DNA from 3 places in the Buttiauxella sp. 3AFRM03 genome. Region 3 is predicted to be linked to each of the others. Evidence: predicted binding sites of a transcription regulator. Region 3 holds the regulator's gene; each other region holds the start of a gene.

The links. The regulator PhoB, encoded in region 3, activates phosphate uptake and scavenging genes when phosphate is short. The targets are predictions, from matches to a motif close to CTGTCATAAAACTGNCNNAT.
Region 1: the regulator PhoB is predicted to act here: its motif matches at 5,711-5,730, upstream of pstS (phosphate ABC transporter substrate-binding protein PstS).
Region 2: the regulator PhoB is predicted to act here: its motif matches at 1,819-1,838, upstream of ugpB (sn-glycerol-3-phosphate ABC transporter substrate-binding protein UgpB).

The regions. Positions count from the first base shown of each region.
Region 1 covers NZ_CP033076.1:3,018,264-3,026,264, reverse strand. The annotation lists gene D8682_RS15605 (NCS2 family permease) at 1-69, opposite strand, end outside; gene yieH (6-phosphogluconate phosphatase) at 375-1,040, shown strand; gene phoU (phosphate signaling complex protein PhoU) at 1,093-1,818, opposite strand; gene pstB (phosphate ABC transporter ATP-binding protein PstB) at 1,832-2,605, opposite strand; gene pstA (phosphate ABC transporter permease PstA) at 2,653-3,543, opposite strand; gene pstC (phosphate ABC transporter permease PstC) at 3,540-4,502, opposite strand; gene pstS (phosphate ABC transporter substrate-binding protein PstS) at 4,582-5,622, opposite strand; gene D8682_RS15570 (amidohydrolase) at 5,952-7,712, opposite strand; gene D8682_RS15565 (GyrI-like domain-containing protein) at 7,775-8,001, opposite strand, start outside.
Region 2 covers NZ_CP033076.1:3,179,907-3,187,907, forward strand. The annotation lists gene D8682_RS16225 (high-affinity branched-chain amino acid ABC transporter permease LivM) at 1-245, shown strand, start outside; gene livG (high-affinity branched-chain amino acid ABC transporter ATP-binding protein LivG) at 242-1,009, shown strand; gene livF (high-affinity branched-chain amino acid ABC transporter ATP-binding protein LivF) at 1,027-1,740, shown strand; gene ugpB (sn-glycerol-3-phosphate ABC transporter substrate-binding protein UgpB) at 1,939-3,258, shown strand; gene ugpA (sn-glycerol-3-phosphate ABC transporter permease UgpA) at 3,366-4,253, shown strand; gene ugpE (sn-glycerol-3-phosphate ABC transporter permease UgpE) at 4,250-5,095, shown strand; gene D8682_RS16255 (sn-glycerol-3-phosphate import ATP-binding protein UgpC) at 5,099-6,169, shown strand; gene ugpQ (glycerophosphodiester phosphodiesterase) at 6,166-6,906, shown strand; gene D8682_RS16265 (DUF2756 family protein) at 7,001-7,405, opposite strand; gene ggt (gamma-glutamyltransferase) at 7,547-8,001, shown strand, end outside.
Region 3 covers NZ_CP033076.1:1,944,821-1,952,821, forward strand. The annotation lists gene proY (proline-specific permease ProY) at 1-798, opposite strand, end outside; gene brnQ (branched-chain amino acid transporter carrier protein BrnQ) at 870-2,192, opposite strand; gene phoR (phosphate regulon sensor histidine kinase PhoR) at 2,759-4,057, opposite strand; gene phoB (phosphate response regulator transcription factor PhoB) at 4,080-4,769, opposite strand; gene sbcD (exonuclease subunit SbcD) at 4,961-6,178, shown strand; gene sbcC (exonuclease subunit SbcC) at 6,175-8,001, shown strand, end outside.

The DNA of each region.
Region 1 (8,001 bases), 1.1 Mb from region 3:
TTCGCGCAGTTTAAACACGCGCTCGAGCAGCCCCGGATTTGCGGCCGGAGTAGATTGTGGTTGGCTCATTAGTGTTAATTCCGAACATTGAGAGGGAAAATCCGTCGTTATCCTATACCAAAAATTCCCAAACATAATGACCCACGCTAATTTTTTTTCATTGAATTTACTTATACGGCAACGATTGCGTGCCGCAAAAATTCTGCAAATTGGGTAAAGTAGATATTTAATCTTATACCCGAGCTACTTCAAGATGCAGGTAGGCGGCAATCGAATGAATCCCGATGAACTTACTCAAGTAAGTGATTCGGGTGAATGAGAGCAGTCAACACCCCTGCATATTGAAGGGCGATGGGTAGAAATAAGGAAGCGGTATGTCCCGGATAGATGCGGTGTTCTTCGACTGCGATGGCACACTGGTCGATAGTGAGGTTATTTGCTCCAAAGCCTACGTGCATATGTTTGCGCAATACGGCATCGAACTTGCGCTCGAGGAGGTTTTCAAAACTTTCAAGGGAATCAAGCTCTACGAAATAATCGACACGATTAATACCCGCTATGGAGTGAACTTGCCAAAAGATGAACTGGAGCCGGTTTATCGCGCCGAAGTTTCGCGTCTGTTTGATAGCGAGCTGGTAGAGATTGACGGCGCAGCAGCACTAATTGCGCAAATCAACGTGCCGATGTGTATCGTTTCCAACGGCCCGGTCAGCAAAATGCAGCATTCACTGGGCAAAACCGGCATGCTCCACCATTTCCCGGACAAACTGTTTAGCGGCTACGATATACAGACGTGGAAACCGGATCCGGCACTGATGTTCCACGCCGCCGAGGCAATGAATGTGGATATCAAAAACTGTGTGCTGGTGGATGACTCTATGGCCGGTGCGCAATCCGGTATTGCCGCAGGCATGGAAGTTTTCTATTTTTGCGCCGACCCACACAACCAGCCGATTGATCACCCGAAAGTAACGACGTTTACCGATTTAGCGCAGTTGCCGGAGTTGTGGCGTGCGCGGGGTTGGAATATCACGGTTTAAACGCCCTCACCCTGACCCTCTCCCGCAGGAGAGGGAACAGATCGAGTCGAAATTATTCTTTCGGGTCTTTACCAGCCAACAGCTTATCCAGCTCATCGCCGCCGACATGACGGAAGTCCTGTCCTTTAACGAAGTAGAAAATAAACTCACAGATGTTCTGGCAACGGTCACCGATGCGTTCGATAGAGCGCGCACAGAACAGTGCAGTCAACACACTTGGAATAGTGCGTGAGTCTTCCATCATATAAGTCATCAACTGACGCACGATGCCTTCATATTCCTGGTCAACTTTCTTATCTTCGCGATAGATACGCACCGCTTCGTCGAGATCCATACGCGCAAACGCGTCGAGCACGTCATGCAGCATTTGCACGGTGTGGCGGCCTAATGATTCCAGGCTCACCAGCAGTGGCTGATGTTGCTGCGAGAATTTCTCCAACGCCGTGCGGCAGATTTTATCTGCTACGTCGCCGATACGTTCCAGCTCAGAAATCGTTTTGATGATGGCCATCACCAGGCGCAAGTCACTGGCGGTTGGCTGACGTTTAGCGATGATGCGCACACAGGCTTCATCAATCGCCACTTCCATCATGTTAACTTTCTGATCACCTTCGATAACGCGCTTTGCCAGCTCGCCATCTTGATTGTGCATGGCGGTGATAGCATCAGAAAGCTGTTGCTCCACCAGCCCACCCATGGTCATTACCTGAGTGCGGATATATTCCAGCTCGGCGTTAAACTGGCCGGAAATGTGTTTGTTGAGATTGAGGCTATCCATTTTGTTCTCCAAATCAACCGTAGCGGCCAGTAATATAGTCTTCAGTCTGCTTCTTGGCAGGCGTGGTAAACAGCGTGTCGGTTTCGCTAAATTCAATCAGCTCACCCAGGTACATAAATGCGGTGTGGTCTGAACAACGTGCCGCCTGCTGCATGTTGTGGGTCACGATTACCACGGTGTAATCTTCTTTTAGCTCGGTGATAAGCTCTTCAATGCGACCGGTAGAGATTGGGTCAAGCGCTGAACACGGTTCATCAAGCAGCAACACTTCCGGGCGAATCGCAATACCACGCGCGATGCACAGACGCTGCTGCTGGCCACCGGAGAGACTGTATCCGCTCTGGTGTAATTTATCTTTGGTTTCATTCCACAATGCGGCTTTGGTCAAAGCCCACTGCACACGTTCGTCCATATCACTGCGTGACAGCTTTTCAAACAGACGCACACCGAAGGCGATGTTGTCATAAATCGACATTGGGAATGGCGTCGGCTTCTGGAACACCATGCCCACTTTGGCACGCAGCAGGGCGATATCCTGGCTCTGAGTGAGGATGTTTTCCCCATCCAGCAGAATTTCACCTTCGGCACGTTGCTCTGGGTAGAGCGAGTACATTTTGTTAAATGTACGCAGCAGGGTGGATTTGCCACAGCCTGACGGGCCAATGAACGCGGTAACCTGGTTCTTAGCGATATCCAGATTGATGTTTTTCAGGGCATGGAACTTACCGTAATAGAAGTTCAAATCACGAACCTGAATTTTGTCTGGGGTAGTATCGACCATACTCATCTGTTTCTTAATCTCCATCCGACGCCGCCTTTGCCGCGCCGTAAAATTTAACCGTGTTTACTCTTCGCGAAAATCACACGCGCCAGAATATTTAGCAGCAGTACGCAAAGGGTAATAATCAGAACGCCAGCCCAGGCTAACTGTTGCCATTCGGCAAACGGGCTCATGGCAAATTTGAATATCGTCACCGGCAGGTTGGCAATCGGCTGCATCATGTCCGTGCTCCAGAACTGGTTGGAGAGGGACGTGAACAGCAGAGGGGCCGTTTCACCCGCGATACGTGCAATCGCCAGCAATACCCCGGTAATAATCCCGGAAACAGACGCTTTCAGCGTTATCGCGGAAATCATTTTCCACTTTGGCGTACCCAGCGCGTAAGCCGCTTCACGCAGGCTGTCTGGCACCAGTTTCATCATGTTTTCAGTGGTGCGAATCACAATTGGGATTTGCAGCAATGCCAGCGCAATCACCCCGGCCCAACCGGAGAAATGCTGCATCTTCGCCACCACAACGGTGTAAACAAACAGGCCGACAACAATTGATGGTGCAGAAAGCAGGATGTCATTGATAAAACGAATGACTTCAGCCAGAGCGGATTTGCGACCGTACTCAGCCAGATAAATCCCGGCCATGATGCCCAGCGGCGTACCGAAAACAGTCGCCCACAGAATTAACAAGCCGCTACCCGCAAGGGCGTTTGCTAAGCCCCCGCCTTCGGTATTTGGCGGTGGTGTCATTTCGGTAAACAGCGCAATCGACATACCGTCGATACCGCGCGTAACGGTTGAGAACAAAATCCATACCAGCCAGAACAGGCCGAACGCCATGGTTCCCATTGAAAGTGTCAGAGCTACGCGGTTTTTGAACCGACGACGAGCCTGCATTTTGCGGCGAGATTCAGCTAACGCCGCGCGGCTTTGCATTTCCATTGTCGTCATGAACGCGCTCCTTCATTCTTCGCCAGACGCATAACCATGAACTTCGAGATAGCCAGTACGATAAAGGTGATCACGAACAGAATCAGGCCCAGTTCCATTAATGCTGCGGTGTGAAGGCCAGATTCCGCTTCAGCAAATTCATTAGCCAGAGCAGAAGTAATACTGTTGCCCGGCATATACAGCGAGGCGCTGTCGAGTTGGTAGGTGTTACCGATGATAAAGGTCACCGCCATGGTTTCACCCAGAGCACGCCCCAAACCTAACATCACGCCACCAATCACGCCGTTTTTGGTAAACGGTAAAACGATGCGCCAGATAACTTCCCATGTGGTGCAGCCAATACCATAGGCTGACTCTTTCATCATCACAGGAGTTTGTTCGAATACATCACGCATAACCGCCGCAATGTACGGAATGATCATGATTGCCAGAATGACGCCTGCGGCAAGAATACCAATACCGAACGCCGGGCCGGAGAACAGCTCGCCAACAATCGGCACAGAAGAAAGCACGTTGCCGACAGGTTCCTGGAAGTACTTCGCAAACAGCGGAGCAAAGATGAACAAGCCCCACATGCCGTACACAATACTTGGAATTGCCGCCAGCAGTTCGATGGCGATACCCAACGGGCGACGCAACCAGTTCGGTGCCAGTTCTGTCAGGAACAATGCGATACCAAAACTGACTGGCACAGCAATTAACAGCGCGATAAACGAGGTTACCAACGTGCCGTAAATCGGCACCAGTGCACCGTAAATATCGTTAGGAGCATCCCACTCTTTCGTCCACAGGAACGAGAAACCAAACTTCTGAATGCTCGGCCAGGAGGAGATAATTAGGGAGATGATGATGCCGCCAAGAAGAAATAGCACAATCAGCGCAGCCAGTTTTACCAGCGCGCTGAAAATGACATCACCTTGTTTGCCAGGGGACTTGAACGTCGGCTTACTTACCGCCATAGCTTACTCTTTGTAGTGTTGGGTTGACCCGGCGTAAGTTACTCTATACACTGGGTTTTATCACCCGAGCTTTAAAAAATTAGTACAGCGCTTTACCGGAGCTGTCTTTTACGTTGGTCTTCCATGCAGCACGAACCTGCTCAACCACGGAATCTGGCAGGGAAGCATAATCCAGCTCGTTAGCCTGTTTTGCACCCTCTTTATAAGCCCAGTCGAAGAACTTCAGCACTTCAGCACCTTGCTCTGGGTTCTTCTGCTCTTTGTGAACCAGGATGAAGGTCGTGGACGTGATTGGCCACGCAGCCTCACCTTTCTGGTTAGTCAGATCCTGAGCGAAGGTTTTGCTCCAGTCCGCGCCTTTAGCCGCGTTAGCAAAGTTTTCTTCAGAAGGGGCTACCGGCTTGCCATCTGCGGAAACCAGTTTGGTATAAGCCAGGTTGTTCTGCTTAGCGTAAGCATATTCAACATAACCGATTGAACCAGGCAGACGCTGTACGAAGGCTGCGATGCCGTCATTACCTTTGCCGCCCAAACCTGTCGGCCAGTTTACCGTTGAGCCTGCACCCACTTTAGTTTTCCACTCTTCGTTCACTTTCGCCAGGTAGCTGGTGAAGACGAAAGAAGTACCGGAACCGTCAGCGCGACGCACAACAGCGATGTTTTGTGATGGCAGTTTCATGCCTGGGTTGAGTTTAGCGATAGCTGCATCATCCCATTTTTTGATTTTGCCCAGGTAGATGTCACCCAGTGTTGCACCGTCGAGCACCAGCTCACCGGATTTCACGCCCGGCAGGTTTACTGCCAGAACAACACCGCCGATAACAGTCGGGAACTGGAACAGCCCTTCTTGTTGCAGTTTGTCGTCAGCCAGTGGGGCATCAGACGCACCGAAATCAACAGTGTTAGCAATGATTTGTTTAACGCCACCGGAGGAGCCGATACCCTGGTAATTTACTTTGTTACCAGTTGATTTATTGTAGGTATCTGCCCATTTGGCATACACCGGCGCAGGGAAGGTTGCACCGGCACCAGTCAGGCTTGCAGCGGCGTTTGCGCCAAAAGCAGTCAGGGATAAGGTCGCGGCGACAACAGTTGCGACAGTGGTACGCATAACTTTCATAATGTCTCCTGCAGAGGTGAACGTAAATCGTTGTTTAGTGAATGCAGGATAGAAAATAGGACAGTTTAGTGACAGTTAAATGTACGAAATATGACAGTTTTATGACAGCATCCTGCAACCAGAACACCAACAAATAAAACCATTTAAAATCAATAAATTGATATCAATAACCACAATCACTTTGTCGAAGATTATTTTTGTGTGACAGATAGAATTGTAGTTGAAGATGACAGTTTGTCATAAAAGCCGTGAACAGAGCTTCTGCCATGACAGCGAAAAAAGAGCCGCCAAATGGCAGCTCTTGTAACGACGGTGACAATCAACCCAACCTAGTTGCCGCGATACACCTGTTGGCCTTCGAACATCGTCCACAGAACTTTTGCATCCCTGAGGCTTTCAATGCTGACTTTCTCGAGATTGCGATCAAACAGCACGAAGTCCGCACTCTTGCCTACAGCAATGGAGCCAATCTCTTTATCACGACCAATCACTTTCGCCGCATTGATGGTATAGGCCTGCAACATCGCTGCCCGGTCGATCTTTTCACTATCTGGAGGAAGCTCACCCAGTTCCCCTTTACGCGTCACTGCAGTGTAAATTGCCAGTAACGGATTAGGGCTGGAGACCGGCCAGTCGCTGGCTCCCGCAATTAAGGCGTGATGGCGGTATAAGTCCCCAGCCGGATAGAGATGTGTTAATAACGGTGCCGGAACTTTTCCTTCCAGCATGGTAGTTGTCGCACCATCACTATCTATACCAGCCCACAACAGTTGCATTGATGCCGCCACGTTAAGTTGCTGGAAGCGTGGAAGACTTTCCGGGCTGACCACTTCAAGGTGGGTAATGCTGTGCAAAATATTGCTGTTACCGTTCGCTTTGCGGGTACAGGCAACGGCATCCAGTGATTCCTGAACCGCACGGTCACCGATGGCATGGAAATGCACAATCATGTTTTCGGCATCAGCCTTAGCAATCAGCTGGCAATACTTCGCCTTGTCGAGCGTATCGTTACCGCTGTACCCTGGTCGATTAAGATAAGGCTGGCTCAGTTTCGCCGTTTGAGAAGGGTATTCGATTACGCCATCCTGGAAGATTTTAATGCCCATCAGTTTGACATCCGGCGTCTGCGAGAATTGTTCTCTGATCGCGGCAATATCATCAATGGTGGCAGGAGAAGCGTTGATATTGACCAATGCCAGTCCGGTCATATGGCCGGTTAATTTACCGGCTTTTGCCAGAGCGGTATAAGCCGGAAGCACGCCTAAATCATTGCGCCCAGGGCTTGCATTAAACATCGGTGACAGCGGGCGAGTATTGCTCAGTGGCTCCATCCAGGCCGTTAACCCAAAACTGTTCATTACATCCGCTCCCGCTATAACAGCGCGGGAAAGTTTGGCGTCATCCATAGGTGGAATAGAACCCATTACATGGTCCCATGCGCCTTCCGTCATGAAGCCGGTTATTTTACCGTCTGGCGTTAATATCGTTCCAGATTTTATATTGGCATCTGCCTTCTCAAGCGTTTCGGCGGTAATACCCGATTTAATTAGCATCGCCTGGTTAGCCCAACCGGTATGAGCATCTGCTCCCGCTAATACCACAGGGATGTTTTTATATTCTGGCGAATTAAACACGCTATCCAGCAGTGGTATATTATCCCAATAACTTAGCGGTACATTACTGTAAAATTGTATACCGCGAATATCGCGTTGCGGGTTATTGTTATTTTTCTCGACAAATGCACGAATAGCAGCGGCATCATTCATGCCATCTGGAAACTCCAGGGTGAGTGTCTGGAACCCGGCATAAGCCACATGCGCATGGCTGTCGATGAGTCCAGGCATGAGGTACTTGCCTTTTAAATCAACACGCTGAGCGTTTTCCCCTAGCTGTTGGAGAACATCCTGATATTTACCCACAGCAATAATATTTTTGCCTTCTATACCTATGGCTTCAGGATGGAGAACATTCGGATCAGAACTATATATTTCCCCGCCATAGATAATCGTTTTATTATCACTCTGCTGGGCAGCGACAGAATAAGAAGAAATAGCGAGGGCACACACCAGATAAAGCATCGAGCGTTTCATTATTAACTCCATTGTGTTGTATTACATTTGCAAATAAATACGACAGTTATTGTTGTAAATATTTATACTGCTGGTGTGCTTTTTAACGGAATAAAAATATCAAAAACATAATAATCCAGGGCAACATCTGTTTCGTTATAATATTTCTCATAACACGGAATATCGCTTCTGGTTAATCCCCGGTTCTTTATCCAGGCAAAAGCAATATCCCATGCGGTATCCAGATGCTCGCCATAGACAGCGAATTTACACACGGCGTAAGTCCCACCGGCTATCGTCTGAACGGCAA
Region 2 (8,001 bases), 1.2 Mb from region 3:
CATTCGTGCTGGCGATCGTCGTGCTAGGCGGTATGGGCTCGCAATTTGCCGTTATCCTCGCCGCAGTCCTGTTGGTGGTGTCACGCGAACTGATGCGTGATCTCAACGAATACAGCATGCTGGTGCTCGGTGGCCTGATGGTGCTGATGATGATCTGGCGTCCACAAGGCTTGCTGCCAATGTCACGCCCTCAGTTGAAGCTTAAAAAAGAGCAAGTGGAACAAGTGAAAGGAGAGCAGGCATGAGTCAGCCATTGTTATCCGTAAACGGCTTGATGATGCGTTTTGGCGGCCTGCTCGCCGTAAACAATGTTTCTCTGGAACTGCATCCACAAGAAATTGTTTCGTTAATCGGCCCGAACGGTGCCGGTAAAACCACGGTATTTAACTGCCTGACCGGTTTTTACAAGCCATCAGGCGGTACGATTCTGTTGCGCGACCAGCACCTTGAAGGTCTGCCTGGCCAACAAATCGCGCGGATGGGTGTGGTGCGTACTTTCCAACACGTGCGTCTGTTCCGTGAAATGACCGTGATTGAAAACTTGCTGGTGGCTCAACATCAGCAACTGAAAACCGGCGTGTTTGCTGGTTTACTGAAAACACCTGCTTTCCGCCGCTCACAAAGCGAAGCGCTGGATCGTGCAGCCATCTGGCTTGACCGTATCGGTCTGCTTGAGCAGGCCAACCGCCAGGCAAGCAACCTTGCGTATGGCGATCAGCGTCGCCTGGAGATTGCGCGTTGTATGGTGACGCAACCAGAAATCCTGATGCTCGATGAACCCGCCGCAGGCCTTAACCCGAAAGAAACCCACGAACTCGACGAGTTAATCATGGAGTTACGTAACCACCACAACACCACCGTGCTGTTAATCGAGCACGACATGAAACTGGTGATGGGCATTTCTGACAGGATTTACGTGGTAAACCAGGGGACGCCGCTTGCGAACGGCACACCGGAACAAATCCGGAATAACCCTGACGTAATCCGCGCGTATCTGGGTGAAGCATAAGAATGGGTGAGGCAAAGATGGAAAATATCATGTTGTCATTTAACCAGGTGAGCGCCCATTACGGAAAAATCCAGGCGCTTCACGGGGTCAGTCTGCATATTAAACAGGGCGAAATCGTCACTCTGATTGGTGCGAACGGTGCGGGCAAAACCACGCTGTTGGGTACACTGTGCGGTGACCCGCGCGCATCCAGCGGCAAGATTACCTTTGATGGCAAAGACATCACCGACTGGCACACCGCTCGCATCATGCGTGAAGCGGTGGCGATTGTGCCGGAAGGCCGCCGTGTGTTTTCACGTATGACGGTGGAAGAAAACCTGGCGATGGGCGGCTTCTTCGCGGAACGCGACCAGTATCATGAACGCATCCAACGCGTATACGAACTGTTCCCGCGCCTGCTGGAACGCCGTATTCAACGTGCGGGAACCATGTCCGGCGGTGAACAGCAAATGCTGGCGATTGGCCGTGCGCTGATGAGCCAACCGCGCTTACTGCTGCTGGACGAGCCGTCGCTTGGCCTCGCGCCAATCATCATTCAGCAGATTTTCGATACCATCGAGCAGCTGCGCAGCGAAGGCATGACCATCTTCCTCGTCGAGCAGAACGCCAACCAGGCGCTGAAACTCGCTGACCGTGGCTACGTGCTGGAAAACGGCCACGTGGTACTGGAAGACACCGGCGACGCGCTGCTGGCTAACGAAGCGGTGCGTAGCGCCTACCTCGGCGGCTAAATTATCGCTTAATCAACAAGGAGCCGTTTGGCTCCTTTTTTATGACAATACTCCGATCACCACTTTCCTTTCACCTCACTGTAACAATTCTGTCACCCCACGGTTATTTTTCTGTCATTCGCGCATGTCATGTTTTGATGCGAACAAAAACGCGTATTTTCGCGCAGTGACCTAATGACAACCTCCAGGGATATACACATGACTGCATCGTTACGACTCACAACACTTTGCCTTGCGCTTGGATGCGTACTTAGCAGCAGCGCTATCGCCGCCACCTCCATTCCGTTCTGGCATTCAATGGAAGGTGAACTGGGCAAAGAAGTCGATTCACTGGCTCAACGCTTCAACCAGACGCACCCTGATTACAAAATTGTCCCGGTGTATAAAGGTAATTACGAACAAAACCTGGCGGCAGGGATTGCGGCTTTCCGTTCGGGCAATGCGCCAGCCATTTTGCAGGTTTATGAAGTGGGTACGGCGACCATGATGGCCTCGAAAGCCATCAAGCCGGTATATGAAGTTTTTAGCGATGCAGGCATTAAGTTCGACGAATCTCAGTTTGTGCCAACGGTTTCCGGTTACTACACCGATTCAAAAACCGGGCGTCTGCTCTCCCAACCATTTAACAGCTCCACGCCAGTTCTGTATTACAACAAAGACGCCTTTAAGAAAGCTGGCCTGAACCCGGATCAGCCGCCAAAAACCTGGCAAGACCTGGCCGAGTACACCGCCAAACTTAAAGCGGCAGGCATGAAATGCGGTTATGCCAGTGGCTGGCAAGGCTGGATTCAAATCGAAAACTTCAGCGCCTGGAACGGCCTGCCGGTTGCCACCAAAAACAACGGTTTTGATGGCACCGATGCGGTTCTGGAATTCAACAAACCCGAGCAAGTGAAACACATTGCGATGCTGGAAGAGCTGAACAAGAAGGGCGATTTCAGCTACTTTGGCCGCAAAGATGAATCTACCGAAAAGTTCTACAGCGGGGATTGCGCCATCACCACCGCGTCTTCTGGCTCGCTGGCTGATATCCGTCAATACGCCAAATTCAACTACGGCGTGGGCATGATGCCTTATGACTCTACTATTCCGAACGCGCCGCAAAACGCCATTATCGGCGGGGCAAGTTTGTGGGTGATGCAGGGTAAAGACCCCGCGACTTACAAAGGTGTTGCCGAGTTTATGCAGTTCCTCACTCAACCAGAAATTGCGGCTGAATGGCACCAGAAAACCGGTTACTTACCTATCACTAAAGCTGCTTACGACCTGACGCGTGAACAAGGCTTTTACGAGAAAAACCCAGGTGCTGATATCGCCACGCGCCAGATGCTGAACAAGCCGCCATTGCCGTTCACTAAAGGCTTGCGTCTGGGCAACATGCCGCAGATTCGTGCCGTTGTGGATGAAGAGCTGGAATCGGTATGGACCGGCAAGAAAACCCCTCAGCAAGCATTAGATAGCGCGGTTGAGCGTGGTAATCAGTTGCTGCGCCGTTTCGAGCAATCGACTAAGTCTTAAGTTTTTCAGTGTCGGATGACGCTTCGCTTATCCGACCTACGAATGGCTGTTTGTAGGTCGGGTAAGGCAAAGCCGTCACCCGACATTGTTCAGGAAAAGAATTACTTATGTCATCTTCTCGTCCGGTGTTCCGTTCCGGCTGGTTGCCGTATGCGCTAGTGCTGCCGCAACTGCTTATCACCATTATCTTTTTTATTTGGCCTGCGGGCGAAGCGTTGTGGTATTCACTGCAAAATGTCGATCCGTTTGGACTTTCAAGCACGTTTGTTGGCCTGGAAAATTTCAAACAACTCTTCCATGACAGCTACTATCTCGACTCTTTCTATACCACCTTAATTTTCAGTGGATTAGTCGCTGGTAGCGGTTTGCTGGTGTCGCTGTTTTTCGCCGCGCTCACGGATTACGTCATTCGTGGCAGCCGAATTTACCAAACGTTAATGCTGCTGCCGTATGCGGTGGCTCCGGCGATTGCTGCCGTACTGTGGATTTTCCTGTTTAACCCCGGGCGCGGCCTGCTAACTCACGTGCTTGAGCAGTTTGGTTACCACTGGAACCACGCACAAAACAGCGGCCAGGCGATGTTCCTTGTGGTGTTTGCCTCGGTGTGGAAGCAAATCAGCTACAACTTCCTGTTCTTCTTTGCGGCGTTACAGTCGATTCCGCGTTCGTTGATTGAAGCTGCTTCTATTGACGGGGCAGGCCCGGTACGGCGCTTCTTCAAGCTGTCGTTACCGCTGATTGCGCCGGTGAGTTTCTTCCTGCTGGTGGTTAATCTGGTGTACGCCTTTTTCGATACCTTTCCGGTTATCGACGCCGCGACCGGCGGTGGACCAGTACAAGCGACGACCACGCTTATCTACAAAATTTATCGCGAAGGTTTTGCCGGACTCGATCTTTCCGCGTCGGCGGCGCAATCCGTGGTGTTGATGTTCTTAGTCATCATCCTGACCGTGATTCAGTTCCGCTTCGTGGAACGTAAGGTGCGCTACCAATGATTGAGAACCGCCGCGGGCTGACGATTTTCAGCCACACGATGCTGATTCTGGGCATTATCGTGATTTTGTTCCCACTGTATGTCGCGTTTGTCGCGGCGACACTGGATAACGAAGCCGTCTTCCAGACGCCGATGACGCTGATTCCAGGCACGCATCTGCTGGAAAACATGTCTTATATCTGGACGCACGGCGTCGGTGCCAACAGTGCGCCGTTCGGCCTGATGCTGCTAAACAGTTTTGTCATGGCGATGGTCATCACCATTGGCAAAATCACTGTCTCAATGCTTTCAGCCTTTGCGATTGTCTGGTTCCGCTTCCCGTTCCGTAACCTGTTCTTCTGGATGATTTTTATCACCCTGATGCTGCCGGTTGAAGTGCGTATTTTCCCGACGGTAGAAGTTATCGCAAACCTCAAAATGCTCGACAGCTACACCGGCCTGACGCTGCCGTTAATGGCTTCGGCAACCGCTACTTTTTTGTTCCGCCAGTTCTTTATGACGCTTCCCGACGAGTTAATGGAAGCGGCACGTATCGACGGCGCATCGCCGATGCGCTTCTTCCGTGACATCGTTTTGCCGCTCTCAAAAACTAATCTCGCAGCACTCTTTGTCATCACCTTTATCTACGGCTGGAACCAGTATCTCTGGCCGCTGCTGATTATTAGCGACGTCAACCTTGGCACCGCCGTGGCGGGTATTAAAGGCATGATGTCTTCCGGTGAAGGCTCCACCCAGTGGAACCAGGTGATGGCGGCGATGCTGCTGACGCTGATTCCGCCGGTAATTATCGTTTTAGCCATGCAACGAGCGTTCGTGCGTGGCCTTGTTGATAGTGAGAAGTAACCCATGGCAGGACTAAAACTACAGGCAGTGAGCAAAAGTTGGGACAACAAAACTCAGGTCATTGAGCCGCTGACGCTGGATGTCGCAGACGGTGAATTTATCGTGATGGTGGGGCCGTCGGGCTGCGGTAAATCGACGCTGCTGCGCATGGTTGCCGGGCTTGAGCGCGTCACCAGCGGCGATATTTGGATTGACCGCCAGCGCGTCACCGAAATGGAACCGAAAGAGCGTGGCATCGCGATGGTGTTCCAGAACTACGCGCTTTATCCGCATATGAGTGTGGAAGAAAACATGGCGTGGGGGCTGAAAATCCGCGGTATGGGCAAAGCGCATATTCAGCAGAAAGTGGTGGAAGCGGCGCGTATTCTTGAACTCGATGGCTTGTTGAAACGCCGCCCACGCGAACTTTCCGGCGGCCAACGCCAGCGTGTGGCAATGGGGCGCGCCATTGTGCGCGACCCGGCGGTTTTCCTCTTCGATGAACCGTTATCCAACCTGGATGCCAAACTGCGCGTACAAATGCGCCTCGAACTACAACAGCTGCACCGCCGCCTGAAAACTACCAGTTTGTACGTGACGCACGACCAGGTCGAAGCGATGACGCTGGCGCAGCGCGTGATGGTGATGAACAAAGGCGTCGCCGAACAAATCGGCACGCCTGTTGAAGTCTACGAACGCCCGGCCAGCCGCTTTGTGGCGAGTTTTATCGGCTCGCCCGCCATGAACCTGCTGGAAGGTAAAATCAGTGCTGACGGCACGCGTTTTGAGCTGGCAAGCGGCATGGCGTTGCCATTAGGCAATGCGCCGAATGGGCTTCAGGGGCTTGCGGTGACGCTGGGTATCCGCCCGGAACATATTGCGCTAAGCTCACAATCCGCAGGCGGCGTGCCCTTTTTGGTGGATACGCTGGAGATGCTCGGCGCTGATAATTTGGTGCACGGGCGCTGGGGCGAGCAAAAAATGGTGGTGCGCCTGACGCATCAGGAACGCCCACAACCCGGTAGTACGCTGTGGCTACATCTGCCTGAAAATCATCTACATTTCTTTGCTAAAGATAATGGACAACGTTTATGAGCAACTGGCCATACCCGAAAGTCGCGGCCCATCGTGGCGGTGGCAAACTGGCACCGGAAAATACGCTGGCAGCGATTGATGTCGGTGCGCGTTACGGGCACACCATGATTGAGTTCGACGCCAAGCTTTCACAGGATGGGCACATTTTCCTGCTGCATGACGACACTCTGGAACGCACCAGTAACGGCTGGGGCATCGCGGGCGATTTACCCTGGGATAAACTGCTGAATGTCGATGCCGGAAGTTGGTATAGCGGTGAGTTTAAAGGCGAACCATTGCCGCTGCTTTCTCAAGTTGCCGCGCGGTGTAAGCAACATGGCATGATGGCGAATATTGAAATCAAACCGACCACCGGTACTGATGCGCTAACCGGAAAAACGATCGCGCTGGCAGCACTTGAATTATGGCAAGGGCAAACCGCGCCATTGCTGTCTTCGTTTTCTATCGAAGCGCTGGAAGCCGCACAATTTGCCGTGCCTGAATTACCGCGTGGGTTGTTACTCGACGAATGGCGCGATGACTGGCGTGAACTGACCGCCCGTCTGGGTTGTGTTGCCATTCACTTGAATCATAAATTGCTCGATGAAGCGCGTGTGCAGGAGCTGAAAGCGGCGGGATTACATATTCTGGTTTATACGGTGAATAATCCCCAACGAGCAGCTACGCTGCTGCGCTGGGGTGTGGATATCATCTGTACCGACTGTATCGACCAAATTGGTGCAGATTTTACGTACTAAATGCCAGGTCCATGTCGGATGACGCAAGCTTATCCGACCTACGGTAAGGGGGGGTAAGCGTGAGCGTCATCCACCATTTTCCTTACGTCGGGGCTTAATGAGTCCCAGGATTCAACATGCTGCCATTGGTCGTCGGTTGCAGCATATGCTGTTGCCCGCTGCTGGTCGCGCTACTGTTTAACATGCCACCATTGGTATTTGGCAACACTTGTTGTGTCCCGACATCCAGCTCATTCGCAGGCGTTGTTGTCGATTTAAAGACGCCCTGCGAATTGTTATTTATCTGCGATTCCAGATGCTGTTGCTGCACGCGGGTTTGCGTTTGTAACTGCTGATTTAACATCCCTTTTTGTTGTATCTGCTGGGTTTGCATTTGTTGCTGCATCCGTTGCTGACTCGGGATCTGATAACCCTGTTGATTGGGATTATTCAGGGTATTAATCGGCTGTGCCAAACAGGTCAATGGCAGCAAAGCTGCCAGCATAAGTATTTTTTTCATCGTCACTTCCTCCATTTGGGGGATCTACTAAGTTTAATCGTTTTCTGACACTACGATGATTATTTAGGATTTTTAGCCAGGCGGGTTTCCAATTTTGGGCCAGGCTTATCGTGGGATTCCCCAAACATGGAGAACATAACGATGAAGCAGTGGAAAAATATTCGTCTGGAAATTCTGCGTTGGATGACCATTCCTGCGCTAATGATAGGACTGTGCCTTTCTGTTAGTGCCGCACCGCCTCCGGTTGCGGCTCCTGTATCTTACGGCGTCGAAGCCGATGTCTTCCATCCAGTACGTGCTGAAAATGGCATGGTTGCCTCGCAGGATTCGCTGGCCACACAAGTCGGTGTCGAGATTCTCAAGCAGGGCGGGAATGCGGTCGATGCCGCTGTTGCAGTCGGTTTTGCGCTGGCGGTAACCCACCCGCAGGCGGGGAACATCGGCGGCGGTGGCTTTATGATGCTGCGCACCAAAGATGGTAAAACCACCGCCATTGATTTCCGTGAAATGGCACCAGAAAAAGCATCGCGTGACATGTTCCTCGATGCGCAAGGCAATGCAGACAGCAAAAAATCTCTTACCTCACATCTTGCATC
Region 3 (8,001 bases):
TTCCGTACCCACCTGGTTCCACGGATAGATAGACATGATGACAAACAGCGTGCCCACATAGAACACCAGGATACGTAGCGGAACAGAGTTGATGGCGCGAGGAATCGACTTCTGCGGGTCTTTCGCTTCACCCGCAGTGATACCGATAATTTCAATCCCGCCGTAAGCAAACATCACCATCTGCAACGACATAATCATGCCAATCCAGCCATTGCTGAAGAAGCCGCCATTGCTCCACAAATTATGGATACCCGTTGGCTGACCACCGTTACCAATACCCCAAACGATGATGCCAATACCGGCAGCAATCATGATGATAATGGTCGCGACTTTGAAGAAAGAGAACCAAAATTCCAGCTCGCCAAACACTTTGACGCTCATCAGGTTAATGGCGCAGATAATTAGCACTACGCTCAATACCCAGACCCAATGTGGTACCGCCGGGAACCACAGCCCCATATAGATACCAAATGCGGTGACGTCGGCAATTGCGACAATCAGGATCTCAAAACAGTAAGTCCAGCCGGTGATGTAACCTGCCAGCGGGCCGAGGTTATCTTGCGCATAGCGTGAAAATGAACTGGCGGAAGGGTTATGAACCGACATCTCGCCAAGGGCGCGCATAATGATGTAAGCCGCCACCCCACCGATGATGTAGGCCAACAACACACTTGGCCCTGCCATTTTGATAGCGTCTGCCGAACCATAAAACAGCCCGGTGCCAATTGCCGAACCCAACGCCATAAAGCGTATGTGCCGGGTACTCAAGCCGCGCTTGAGCTTATTAGCGTTTTCCATTAATTCCAACCCTGCTTAACAATAAAAAAAACCACGGAGCAAAGCCCCGTGGTTGTACAAAATTATAATTTTTAGTGGGCGGCGGAGGCCACCTGTCGCCCTGCGGCGCGGTCCCATACGATGGCAATCACCACCATGATAATGGTCGGAAGCAACCATGCCAGGCCTTGTTCGGACAGCGGCAAGTGGGAAGTCCACGCGGGTAAAATATCGCTGATTGCCGAAGCTTTAATCCCGTCCATGATGCCAAACAAGGTGCTGATGACCATCGCTGGCGCAATCACGCGGGTTGAGTTATGCCACCACGGTCGGGTGAAACTCAGCACCACCAGCGCAATACACGGCGGGTAAATCGCCGTCAGCACCGGAATTGAAACCTGAATCAGATGACTCAACCCGAGGTTAGAAACCACCATCGAGAACAAGCCAAGGATAAACACCAGCGAACGGTAAGACAGTGGCAGATACTGGCTGAAGAACTCAGCACACGCACAAGTCAGGCCAACTGCCGTGACCATGCAGGCAAGGAAAATCAGCGCGGCGAGGAAGAAGCTACCAGCACTACCGAAGGTATGAGCCACATAGGCATGCAGGATCGCAGCACCGTTGGCATTTTGGTCAGCGACCAGCGTAGCGCTATCAGAACCCAGGCGGAACAGCGCAAGGTAAATCAGCGTTAAGCCAACACCAGCAATCAGGCCAGCCAAAATGGTATAGCGTGTCAGCAAGCGGGATTCAGTCACGCCACGGGAACGTGCCGCGTTAACAATCACAATCCCGAACACCAGCGAAGCCAGGGTATCCATCGTCAGATAGCCATTCACAAAACCGTTAGCAAACGCCGCATTCTGATACGCCTCAGTCGCAGTGCTGATACCGCCTGCTGGCCACAGCATTGCACCCGCCGCCAGCGCCAGGAGCGCAACGATTTTCACCGGAGCCAGCACGTGGCCAACGGTGTCCAGCAATTTACCTGGATACAGTGAAATACCGATAACAATCGCGAAGTAAACCAGGCTGTAGATAAACAGTGGCAGTTCACCCGAACCCACCAGTGGTGCAATCCCGACTTCGAAGGAAACAGTAGCCGTACGCGGGGTGGCAAACAATGGGCCAACCGCCAGGTAACAAATAGTCGCTAACAGCACACCGGCACGACGGCCAATCGGTGAGCTCAGGCTATCAATACCCCCACCGACACGAGCAATCGCGACGATAGTTAAAACGGGCAGACCAACCGCGGTCACCAGGAAGCCAAGTGAGGCAATCCAGACGTGTTCGCCAGCTTGTAACCCCACCATTGGTGGAAAAATGATATTGCCTGCGCCGACAAACAGCGCAAAGGTCATAAAGCCTAGCGCGAGGATGTCTCGAGATTTCAGATGATGGGTCATAAAATTTTGGCAGCCTGTGGATGTGTGGTGTTGTAAGTATTCAAATTTTTATGCGTGTATTTGCCAATCCTTAGACAGTCATACATCGGCATAAAAGCGGTGATTGGCAGTAACGACAGCGGAAAATCCTTTCCGGGATCGGTGGCGAAGAATAGTTGTTTGAATTACCACTCAAATCCAGTCGGTCTGCTATTCACAGGGGCGCAATTAAAACGCTTATAGCGTTTGAAGGCAAGAAGGGATCCAAAAACCAGATTGATCTCCTTAAATTAGACTTAAAATCAGTGGATTTGTTTATACATTAGAAAATTGTATGGTTTTTTGTGTGGTTAAAATATCACCAATTAAGCTTTTTTGATTTACATGTGGGCAAAAAAAACACAGGCCAGCAAGCTGACCTGTGGAAAGTTATTTTGACACTATTCAGCGATAAACGGGTTTTGCAGGGTAGATAAGCGATATCGTCATCCACCATTTGCGCCAGTTGTTACAGAGAGAAGTGTCGGATGACGCTTCGCTTATCCGATCTACGAAAAACTTGTCATCAGTGTCATAACTTACGCGGCTTACAGCACTTTATCGTTAACGATTAAACGCTCAGGCAACACAAAGGAAAACGTGGAACCTTTCCCTGGCTGGCTTTCGATATTCAGACGCGCATCGTGATGGCTTAACGCATGTTTCACTATTGCCAGACCTAACCCACTACCACCTGTTTGCCTTGAACGCGCTTTATCCACTCGATAGAACCGCTCGGTCAGGCGTGGGATATGTTCCGCAGAAATACCAGGACCAGTATCCGCCACGCTAAAGCCCACACCACCCGCGACCCGTTTCCAGCTCACGGTAATTTGCGTCCCTTCCGGCGTATGGTTTACCGCGTTGTACACCAGGTTTGAAATCGCGCTGCGTAGCTGTTCTTCATTACCGAAGACTTTGAGTGAGGGATCAATATCGAACTTTAACGTCTGCCTTTGCTGACTGAGGGTTTGCGCTTCTCGCTCCACCACACGCAGCATCAGTGGCACATCAATCTTTTCATTGAGCACCATTGCCGGTGCCGCTTCAATTTTAGATAGCGTCAAAAGCTGTTTCACCAGACCTTCCATCCGCGAAGTTTGCTCGCGCATGGTGCCCAGAGCCTTATCGCGCAGCGGCCCTTCAAGCGCCTGATCCTGCATCATCTCCAGATAACCTTGCAGTACCGTCAACGGAGTACGCAGTTCATGGCTAACGTTGGAAAAAAAGTTACGTCGCGCCCCTTCCAGTTGGTGCATCTGCGTGACATCACGTGCCACCATCAGCCACTGCTCGTCGCTGTATGGCATCACACGGAATTCCAGATGACGGCCATTGTTAAGCACCAGCGTCAACGGCCGGGCGAAATCTTTTTGCGTCAAATAGCGGGTAAATTCAGGGTAACGCAGCAAGTTAAGGATGTTCTGCCCGTTATCGTCCGGCCAGCGTAACCCCAACAACTGTTGGGCCAGCCCGTTACACCAAAAAATGGTCCCTTCTTCGGTAGTCAGCACTACCGCATCGGGCAGTGATTCCGCGCCGCTGCGAAAGCGTTTGATTAAATTGCCTAATTCTTTACGGCGTTTTTTATTACGCAGCTGCATTTGATGAAGACCGTATAACAACGGATCCCAGCTCCCGCGACCAGGGGGCGGTGTCATACTGCGATCAACCCACAACCACCACGACAAACGAAGCAAATTCCAGAAATGCCAAACCAGCAGTCCTGTGACCGCCAGTAATAAAAACCAGGGTAAATAGCCAAAAATAAGGCCCAAGATGACAGCAGGTAAGCAACAGAGCAGCAGCTCCATCACCAACCTTTTCCATGACAGCCGTTCCAGCACGCGTCACTCTCCTGATAAGGAACTAAAAGCGGGTTGAGAACCGATAACCCGTACCGCGTACTGTTTGTACCATTCGATCATGCCCGCTATGCTCGAGCGCTTTACGCAACCGCCTGATATGTACGTCCACTGTTCTGTCTTCGACATACACATTGGTGCCCCATACATGGTTAAGCAACTGTTCACGGCTATATACCCGTTCCGGATGCGTCATAAAGAAGTGTAATAACTTAAATTCAGTTGGGCCCATGTCCAGCGGGTTTTCACCGGTCATCACGCGATGCGATGAAGGGTCAAGGCTCAGCCCGTGCATCTCAATAACCTCTTCCACCGCCATCGGAGAGATTCGGCGCATCACAGCTTTAATGCGCGCCACCAGCTCCTTCGGTGAAAACGGCTTGGTAATATAGTCATCGGCACCAACTTCCAGGCCACGCACGCGATCTTCTTCTTCACCTCGTGCTGTCAGCATCATTACCGGGATTTCCCGCGTCAATGCTTCACGCTTCAGGTGCTTGATAAACTGAATACCCGAGCCGCCTGGCAACATCCAGTCCAGTAAAATCAGGTCCGGGAAGGGTTCGATAAGCAGATTCACTGCACTGTCATAATCTTCCGCTTCTACAGGCTGAAAACCGTTTTGCTCAAGCACAAAGCTCACCATTTCACGGATTGGAGCTTCATCTTCTACGACTAAAATACGCTTCGCCATGATTCGCCCTGCTCAAGGAATAATTATAGTTGTTTCAATGCGGCGCCATTATGCGTCAGATTTATGACAGATTTATGAAAAACATGACTGTTTAGTGACTCATCAATTTGATTTATGACACAGAGACCTATGCCGTTTTCCGCCTCGCCCCCTTATAATCGAGGCCTCGCTTTTAAGCCACCGGACAGGTTATGCGCATAATTCACACATCAGACTGGCACCTTGGTCAAAATTTTTATACCAAAAGCCGCGGGCCGGAGCATCAGGCTTTTCTTGAATGGCTGCTGAAAGCTGCCGTTGAACATGATGTGGATGCAATAATCGTCGCGGGCGATATTTTTGATACTGGCTCGCCACCAAGCTATGCGCGAGAACTGTATAACCGCTTTGTGGTGCAACTCCAGTCTACCGGCTGCTCACTGGTGGTGCTCGCCGGTAACCATGACTCAGTTGCCACATTGAACGAGTCCCGTGAACTGATGGCGTGTCTTAACACTTATGTCGTCGCCAGCGCACGCCACGATACCAGCCAGCAGGCAATTGTGCTGAATACGAAAGATGGCGCGCCTGGCGCTATTCTCTGCCCCATTCCCTTTCTGCGGCCACGCGATATTCAAAACAGTCTGGCGGGTTTATCCGGCCATGAAAAGCAGCGTTCATTAATGGAAGCGATCGGTGAACATTATCAGCAGTGTTTTAGCGCCGCTTGCGTTCTGCGCGCTGACGCGCAGTTGCCAATTATCGCCACCGGGCATTTAACCACCGTCGGCGTGACGAAAAGTGACGCCGTGCGTGACATCTATATTGGCACACTCGACGCTTTCCCGGCGCAGCATTTCCCGGATGCCGATTACATTGCCCTGGGCCATATTCACCGTGCGCAATTAATTGGTGGCACCGAACATATCCGCTACAGCGGCTCACCAATACCGTTAAGTTTTGACGAAACCGGTAAGACCAAAAGTGTTTATCTGGTTGAATTTTCAGAAGGTAAACTTCATGAAGTCACCCCACTTACGGTACCAGTTAGCCAGCCGCTGGCGGTGATCAAAGGTTCGCTGAACGAAATTGAACAGCAGCTTGAACAATGGCGCGATGCACCGACAGAACCCAAAGTGTGGCTGGATATTGAAATCGCCACCGATGAATATCTGCATGATATGCAGCGCCATATTCAACAGCTAACCGAAACGCTGCCTGTTGAAGTGGTTTTGCTGCGCCGTAGCCGTGAGCAGCGCGAGCGTGTTATTGCTCAACAACATAAAGAAACCCTAAGTGAATTGACGGTTGAAGAGGTTTTTGAACGCCGCCTGGTTCAGGAAGAAACCACTGAAGAACGCGCAAAACGCCTGCGCACTCTGTTTGCCCAAACGGTCGCCAGCCTGCATGACGCGGAGGAACAAGCATGAAAATCCTCAGTCTGCGATTGAAAAACCTCAACTCCCTGAAAGGGGAATGGAAAATTGATTTCACCCGCGAGCCTTTCGCCAGCAATGGTTTGTTTGCCATCACCGGGCCAACAGGAGCGGGTAAAACTACGCTACTTGATGCTGTCTGCCTCGCGCTTTATCACAAAACGCCACGTCTCAACACGGTCTCGCAATCACAGAATGACCTGATGACCCGCGACACTGCCGAGTGTCTGGCGGAAGTGGAATTTGAAGTAAAAGGTGTTGCCTACCGCGCATTCTGGAGCCAGAACCGGGCGCGTAATGCGGCCAACGGCAATCTGCAAGCCCCGCGCGTTGAGCTGGCTGAAGTAGAAAGCGGCAAGATCATCGCCGATAAAGTGAAAGATAAGCTCGATATCACCGCCAAATTGACCGGACTCGATTACGACCGCTTCACCCGCTCCATGATGCTTTCTCAGGGGCAGTTTGCGGCGTTTTTAAATGCCGACGCCAATGACCGTGCCTCATTGCTTGAAGAACTCACCGGTACTGAAATTTACGGTACAGTTTCTGCGGCGGTGTTCGAAAATCATAAAAATGTACGCAGCCAATTAGAGAACCTGCAAGCGCAGGCAGCAGGTGTAGCACTTCTGGATGAATCCCAGCGCCAGCAGCTTTCAGAGAGTTTGCAGGCACTTACTACAGAAGAAAAAAACCGCCTGGCTGAACAGCAGACACTCCAGCAACACCAGCAATGGCTCAGCCAACTCGACCTGTTGACTCAAAAACACTCGCATGCGGGAACGGCACTGAATGCGGCAACTCGCGCAATCGAAGAAGCAGCGCCGCTTCTCGAAAAACTAACACGAGCCCAGCCCGCAGAAAAACTGCGCCCTGACTGGCAACGCTTGCAGGAATTACAGGCCACGCTGCAAAACACCCGCGTACAAAGCGAAGAAGTGAATACTCGCTTACATCAGGCGACAGTGCGTCGCCAGCAGACCCGGCAGGCCGCCGCAAGCCAGGCAGCAAAACTGGCGCATGAAAACAGCGAGCTGCAAGCCTGGCTGAAAACGCATGACAGGTACCGCCTGTGGGGCGCTGAACTTGCAGGCTGGCGCATGGCATTCAATCAACAACAACGCGATGCCAGCCAGCTACAGACCTTGCAGCGTGATATTGAAACTAGCCAGAAAAAGCTGGAACTGCTGCCAGCCGTTGAGCTTACGCTCACTGCTGATGAAGTGAGTACTCATTTACAAGCAACGATTACCGCGCGCCCTTTGCGCCAGCAGCTTGCTGCTTTACAGCCGCAACTTGCCTCACTTCACAAGCGAAAAATCCAGCAGCAACAAGATATTACTGCGCTTGAAAAACAGATCACTCAAGGCGATGTCGAGCTGGCACTCAAACGCCAGCAATACAAAGAGCGCCGCCAGCATGAAAGTGACCTGGAAAAAGTATGCGAACTGGAAATGCGCATTGTCAGTCTCGAAGCTGAACGCGCCCATTTGCAACCCGATCAACCTTGCCCGCTGTGTGGTTCCACGCAGCATCCGGCAGTGGCGGATTATCAGGCCATACAGCCAGGAGAAAATCAGCAGCGTCTGACGGCACTAAAACGTGAAGTTGCCAGCCTTGCGGAAGCTGGTTTTGCGATGAAAGGCCAACTCGACACGTTGCGTTCACAGCGCGAAAACCTGGTTGTCGCCATCAAAACGCTTGATGAAGAAGAGAAGGCATTACGTCTACGCTGGCAGCAACTGTGCGCCAGCCTGCAACTGGCGCTGAAGCCCGAGGACGACCTCCAGCAGTGGCTGGAAAGCGAAGAAAAACGCGAG